2 regions of the Arthrobacter sp. CP30 genome follow, and region 1 is predicted to be linked to the other one. Evidence: predicted binding sites of a transcription regulator. Region 1 holds the regulator's gene; the other holds the start of a gene.
The links. The regulator HrcA, encoded in region 1, represses chaperone genes, less so after heat shock. The targets are predictions, from matches to a motif close to TTNGCACTCGNNNNNNNCGAGTGCNAA.

Region 1 (3,370 bases):
AACGGACCTCGGTGCCCGGCGCGAAGAACAGCGGACGCGTCATGGTCAGCGGTTCCCGAGCCGCTCCCGCAGACGGGCGAACACGCCGGAGCCGTTGCTCGCCAGCTGACCGTCGGTGTACTCCTCGTTCCGGAGCTCGGCGAGCTTCCGGAGGAGTTCCTCCTGCTGGTGGTCGACGTTGCGCGGCGTCTCGACGTTGAGGTGGACGCGGAGGTCTCCCCTGCCCTGGTTGCGCAGGTGCGTGACGCCGAGCCCCCGCAGGGTCAGGATCTCCCCGGACTGCGTGCCCGGCTTGATCATCAGCTCCTGGTCGCCGTCGAAGGTGTCCAGGTGGACGGAGGTACCGAGCGCCGCCGCCGTCATGGGGACACTGAGCGTCACGTGGAGGTCGTCGCCGTCGCGCAGGAAGGTGGAATCGGCGTTGACCCGGATCTCCACATAGAGATCGCCCTGGGGCCCACCGGCGATCCCGGCCTCGCCCTGGCCGCCCAGCTGGATGCGGGTGCCGGTGCTCACGCCTGCGGGGACCTTGATGGTCAGGGTCCGGCGGGCACGGATGCGTCCCTCGCCGCTGCATTCGTGGCAGGGGCTCGTGATGACGGTGCCGTAACCCTGGCACGTACCGCACGGCGCGCTGGTCATGACCTGGCCGAGGATGGACCGGACGGCCCGCTGGACCTGTCCGGAGCCACCGCAGATGTCACAGGTGCGCGGCGAGGTACCGGGCTGGCAGCAGGAGCCGTCACAGGTGGGACACACCTCGGCGGTGTCCACCTCGATCTTCTTGTTGGTGCCGAAGACGGCGTCCTTCAGATCGATCCGTACATTGATCAGCGCGTCCTGCCCCCGGCGTGTGCGGGACGGTGCGCCGCCCTGCTGGCCGCTCCCCCCGAAGAACGTCTCGAAGATGTCCTGGAAGGCGAACCCGGAGCCGGAGTAGCCCGAGCCGTAGCCGGTGTCCGTCCCGTTCTCGTTCCCGGTCGTGTCGTAGACGCGACGCTTCTGCGGGTCGGAGAGCACCTCGTAGGCGCGGGTGACGAGCTTGAACTCCTCGGCCGCACCATCGCCCGGGTTGACGTCCGGGTGGAGCTTGCGGGCCAGCTTGCGGTAGGCCTTCTTGATTTCCTCCCCGGTCGCGCCCTGCGCCACACCGAGGACCTCATAGTGATTACTCACTCCTGCACATCACTTCCTGTTGGAGACAACTGTCGTCTGCTCACCGGCCGGGCCGGTGGGAATCCTGCGGGGCCCCGCTACTCCTCGAGGATCCTCGAGAGGTAGCGGGCGACGGCGCGCACGGCGGCCATCGTGGTCGGGTAGTCCATGCGGGTGGGTCCGAGGACACCGAGCTTCGCTCCGGCGTCCGGTCCGTAGCCGGTCGCCACCACCGACGCCCCCGAGAGGCCACCGTAGGGGTTCTCGCTGCCGATCCGCACCGAGATTCCGCGTGCGTCGTACTCCATCTCGGAGAGGAGCCGCAGCATGACCACCTGCTCCTCGAGTGCTTCGAGGATCGGGCCGATGCTCAACGGGAAGTCGCCGGTGGACCGTGCGAGGTTGGCCGTCCCCGCGAGCAGGATCCGGTCCTCGCGGCCGAGCCCGGCAAGCTGCTCGAGCGCCCTGACGATCGTACCCCCGTGCGTGCGGAGGCCGGCCGGCAACTGGGCGAGCGCGGAGCCGAGCTCCGCGGGGAGGTTCGTGAGCCTGACCCCGGAGACCGCGGACAGGATCCTCTGCTTGAGCTCGGCGAGTTCGCTCTCCTGGATGTCCGTCGGCGTCCGGACCATCCGCTGCTGGACCGTCCCGCTCGTCGCGATCAGCACCACCAGGATCTGCTGAGGAGCGAGCAGGACGAACTCGATGTGGCGTACCGATGCCCCTCCCACGCGGGGGAACTGGACGACGGCGACCTGGTTCGTCAGCTGCGCGAGCAGCCGCACCGTCCGGTCCATGACGTCGTCGACGTCCTCTGCACCCTCGAGCAGCGTCTGGATGGCCTTCTTCTCCGGGCCGGAGAGGGGCTTCACCTCCGAGATGCGGTCCACGAAGAGGCGGTAGCCCTTGTCCGTGGGGATCCGGCCGGAGCTCGTGTGCGGTGCGGCGATCAGCCCCTCCTCCTCGAGCACCGCCATGTCGTTGCGGATGGTGGCCGAGGACACCCCGAGCCGGTGGCGGTCGACGAGCGCCTTGGAGCCGACGGGCTCCCTCGAGTGGACGTAGTCCTCGACGATGGCCCGGAGCACTTCCAGGCGTCGCGGTTCACTCACTCCTCAAGTCACCTCCGGGTCTGTCCCTACCTCACGAGCACGCGGTCAGGGTGGTTCCGAGCGGTTAGCACTCGACACACCCAAGTGCCAAGTCTAGTACGTCGCGGGCGATTGTTAGCATTGGCCACCCGGGCCGCGGCATACCGCCGGAGCCCTCGTCGGAAGGGTGTTCGGGATGGATCACGGCTGGGGAGCACAGGACATCTCGGCTCCGCGACGCGTCGCCCTCCCGGAGGTCCCGGTCGAGCGGGACATGGTCCTCGAGGACGTCCAGAGCGGATTCGTGGGCGCTGTGGTGCGCGTGGAGAAGTCCGGCGGACTGCACGTCATGGTGCTCGAGGACCGCCGGGGCAGGCACCGGACGTTCAGGCTGGGACACGGCTTCCTGCTCGACGGCGCTCCGGTGCAGCTGGTCGCCCCGCGCCCGGTGACGACCGCGGCACGCACCCGAACGGCGTCGGGGAGTGTCCGCGTCGTGGGGGCGCGCGCCCGGACCGCCCGCGCGAGCCGGATCTGGGTGGAGGGCCAGCACGACGCCGAACTCGTGGAGAAGGTGTGGGGTGACGACCTGCGGCTGGAGGGGATCGTCGTCGAACCGCTCCACGGAGTCGATGATCTCGAGGGCGCGATCCGCGCGTTCGGGCCCGGGCCGACCCGCCGCCTCGGGATCCTCGTCGACCACCTCCTGCCCGGCACGAAGGAATCACGGATCGCGCAGCAGGCGATGACCGTACCCGGAGCACGTGACCACGTGCTGATCGTCGGCCACCCCTACGTGGACGTCTGGCAGGCGGTGAAGCCGGCCGTCCTCGGGCGGACGGCCTGGCCCGTGGTGCCGCGCGGTCAGGACTGGAAGACGGGCATCCTCGCAGGGCTCGGCTGGCCGTACCAGGACCAGGCCGCTGTCGCCCAGGGGTGGAAGCGCATCCTCGGAGGCGTCGGGAGCTACGCGGACCTGGAGCCCTCGCTGCTCGGTCGCGTCGAGGAGGTCATCGATTTCCTGACCGTTCCACCGGGCACGGCCTGAAGCGATCCGCGGCGGCCAGCCCGTATCCTTGGAGCACAGTCACGGCGGAGGAATTCCGCGAGCCAGCAAAGGAATA
Region 2 (3,370 bases), on a different contig from region 1:
ACAGGGTCCCGGAGACCTCGGAGCGCCAGGGTGTTCATCGTGAACGGCTCATCCCCGCCGGGTCGGGCGGTCTCGCCCTGAAGATCACCGTCGGGATCCTGGCCCTGCTGATCGGCCTCGGCGCCTATCTCATCCTGCCGAGACTCGGGCTCGTCGGTGGCGATGCTGCGGGAACTCCGGCAGCCGCCACGAGCCCCTCACAGGAGCCGGCAGTCGCCCCGTCGGGTTCCACAACGCCCGCCGACGGTGCCGCGGACGGCAACCCACCGACGGAGGCCGACGGCGCATCGACCTCCCCGTCGGACGACGACGAAGACGGCGTCGACCGGACCCGGACCGTCAACGTCCTCAATGGCACCGGCTCACCGGGACTCGCCTCGGTCGCCGCCGGACGCCTGGCCGAGGAGGGGTGGGGCTCGGTCCTCCCCGGGAACTGGGCGGGAGCCACCGTGGACTCGTCCGTCGTCTTCTACAACGGCGAAGAGCAGCGGATCGCCGCCGAAGCCGTGGCGGAGGACCTGGGGATCACGGATCTCGTCGACAGCGCCGACGTCTCGCCGGACGTCTCCGTGGTGCTCGGCCCCGAGTTCCGGTAGATCCACCGGGGAACCTCGAGGGTCCGCTCCAGGCACGCTCGCGTGGTCCGGGGTGCCGTGGACGACGGGTTCGTCGTCGGGACCACCCGCTCCGAGCGGCTGCGCCGCCCGGAGCCGTGAGGGTCAGTCCTTCAGCGGGATGCCCTGCGCGTCCCGGCGGAACTGCTCGGAGCCGACCAGGATCATGATGCCTTCGATGAGTCCCCAGATCCCCGCGGCGATGGCACTGAGCCCGAAGGTGAACAGGGCCCCGACGGTGGACATCAGGATCTGGATGACGCCGATCGTCGTGAAGCCGAGATAGAAGCGGTGGATCCCGAGCGACCCGAGGAGGATGCCGAGCACGCCAGCCACCACGCGGGACTTCTGCGGTGCGTAGGGCTGGCCGAACGGCCCCTGGTTGTAGCCGCCCTGGCCGTAGGGTGCCTGCGCGTAGGGCGCCTGCTGGTACTGGCCCTGGGGATAGGGTCCCTGCTGCTGCTGCGCGGGCGGGTACGGTGACGGGGCCTGGCCGTAGCCGGGCGAGGTGGTGCCGCCGTCGTATGTTGGCCGCGCGTCACCGGACTGGCCATAGCCGGGCGAGGTGGCGCCGCCGTCGTAGGCCGGCCGGACATCATCGCTCTGGCCGTAGCCGGGGTAGGGCGGCGTATACGGATCTGCCGGGGCCGGCACGCCTGCAGGCTCGCGACCCGTGCTTCCTGCGCCCTGCTCGTTGTGCTCCCCGTTGTCCGGGCCGGTTGCTGACGTCGACACGATGCCTCCCATGGCTTGTTGTCCGCCCAACCTATGCCCTGAGGGGAATCCGCGCTACGGCAGGCGCTGCCACCGGCTCGACCGGGCGGCGCGGAGGCGTCCGGGAGGCCCTGTGCGGGCGTCCCGACAGGTTGCACTCGGGGGGTGGGAGTGCTAATTATTGAGTTAGCACTCGCGCGCGCAGACTGCTAAGGATGCGCGTGGTGGGTGAAGCAGGCAAACCTCTGTGGTGGGGGTGGTGCCCCGGACGTGAAAGAGATCGTCCGAGTACTGCCCGGCCGTCGCGGGCACCACACGCAGGCAAGCATTCATGTGCTGAAATGCAACCGTCCCCGAAAGGACCTACGCCATTATGGCCAAGATCATTTCTTTTGATGAAGAGGCCCGCCGCGGCCTCGAGCGAGGCCTCAACATCCTCGCTGATGCCGTCAAGGTAACGCTCGGCCCCCGTGGCCGCAACGTCGTCCTCGAGAAGAAGTGGGGCGCCCCCACCATCACGAACGACGGCGTCTCCATCGCCAAGGAGATCGAACTCGACGATCCGTTCGAGAAGATCGGCGCAGAGCTCGTCAAGGAAGTTGCCAAGAAGACGGACGACGTCGCCGGCGACGGAACCACCACCGCCACGGTGCTCGCCCAGGCACTCGTCAAGGAAGGCCTGCGCAACGTCGCAGCTGGAGCGGACCCACTGAGCCTCAAGCGCGGCATCGAGAAGGCTGTCAAGGCCGTCACCGATGAGCTCCTCGCCTCCGCCAAGGAGATCGAGACCAAGGAGCAGATCGCCGCCACCGCCTCCATCTCGGCCGGTGACAAGCAGATCGGTGACCTGATCGCCGAGGCGCTCGACAAGGTGGGCAAGGAAGGCGTCATCACCGTCGAGGAGTCGAACACCTTCGGCCTCGAGCTCGAGCTCACCGAGGGCATGCGCTTCGACAAGGGCTACATCTCGGGCTACTTCGTCACCGACGCAGAGCGCCAGGAGACGGTCCTCGAAGACCCCTACATCCTGATCGTCAACTCGAAGATCAGCAACGTGAAGGACCTCGTCGCGGTCCTCGAGAAGGTCATGCAGTCCGGCAAGCCGCTGCTGATCATCGCCGAGGACATCGAAGGCGAAGCCCTCGCGACCCTCGTGGTCAACAAGATCCGCGGCACCTTCAAGTCCGTCGCCGTCAAGGCCCCGGGCTTCGGTGACCGCCGCAAGGCCCAGCTGGCAGACATCGCCATCCTCACCGGTGGCCAGGTCATCGCCGAGGAGGTCGGCCTCAAGCTCGAGACCGCCACGCTCGATCTGCTCGGTACCGCGCGCAAGGTCGTCGTGACCAAGGACGAGACCACCATCGTCGAGGGTGCCGGCGACGCCGACGCCATCGCCGGCCGCGTGGCCCAGATCCGCGCCGAGATCGAGAACTCCGACTCCGACTACGACCGCGAGAAGCTGCAGGAGCGCCTGGCCAAGCTGGCCGGCGGCGTTGCCGTCATCAAGGCCGGAGCCGCAACGGAGGTCGAGCTCAAGGAGCGCAAGCACCGCATCGAGGACGCTGTCCGCAACGCGAAGGCAGCCGTCGAGGAAGGCATCGTCGCCGGTGGCGGCGTGGCCCTCATCCAGGCCGGCGCCAAGGCGTTCGCCACCCTCGAGCTCACGGGCGACGAGGCGACCGGTGCGAACATCGTCCGCGTGGCCATCGACGCCCCGCTCAAGCAGATCGCCTTCAATGCCGGCCTCGAGCCCGGCGTCGTGGTCGACAAGGTCCGCGGACTGCCCGCAGGTCACGGTCTCAACGCCGCGACCGGCGAGTACGAGGACCTGCTGGCCGCCGGGGTCAACGACCCTGTGAAGGTCACCCGCTCGGCCCTGCAGAATGCAGCGTCGATCGCAGGCCTGTTCCTCACGACCGAGGCCGTCGTGGCCGACAAGCCGGAGAAGGCAGCTCCTGCCGGCGGCGGCGACGACATGGGCGGCATGGGCGGGATGGGCGGCTTCTAGCCCCCACCCACCGCTGATCGCACCTGCGCAGCAC

Region 2: a site for HrcA is predicted at 1,515-1,541, ahead of groL (chaperonin GroEL). Genes of this name have one in related genera too.

The regions. Positions count from the first base shown of each region.
Region 1 is NZ_JBQEMM010000008.1:67,098-70,467, reverse strand. Features, by position in the region: gene ACTIMO_RS11770 (16S rRNA (uracil(1498)-N(3))-methyltransferase) at 1-43, opposite strand, end outside; gene dnaJ (molecular chaperone DnaJ) at 46-1,176, opposite strand; gene hrcA (heat-inducible transcriptional repressor HrcA) at 1,254-2,267, opposite strand; gene ACTIMO_RS11755 (DUF3097 family protein) at 2,443-3,294, shown strand.
Region 2 is NZ_JBQEMM010000011.1:105,017-108,386, reverse strand. Features, by position in the region: gene ACTIMO_RS14245 (LytR C-terminal domain-containing protein) at 1-596, shown strand, start outside; gene ACTIMO_RS14240 (TM2 domain-containing protein) at 720-1,349, opposite strand; gene groL (chaperonin GroEL) at 1,702-3,336, shown strand.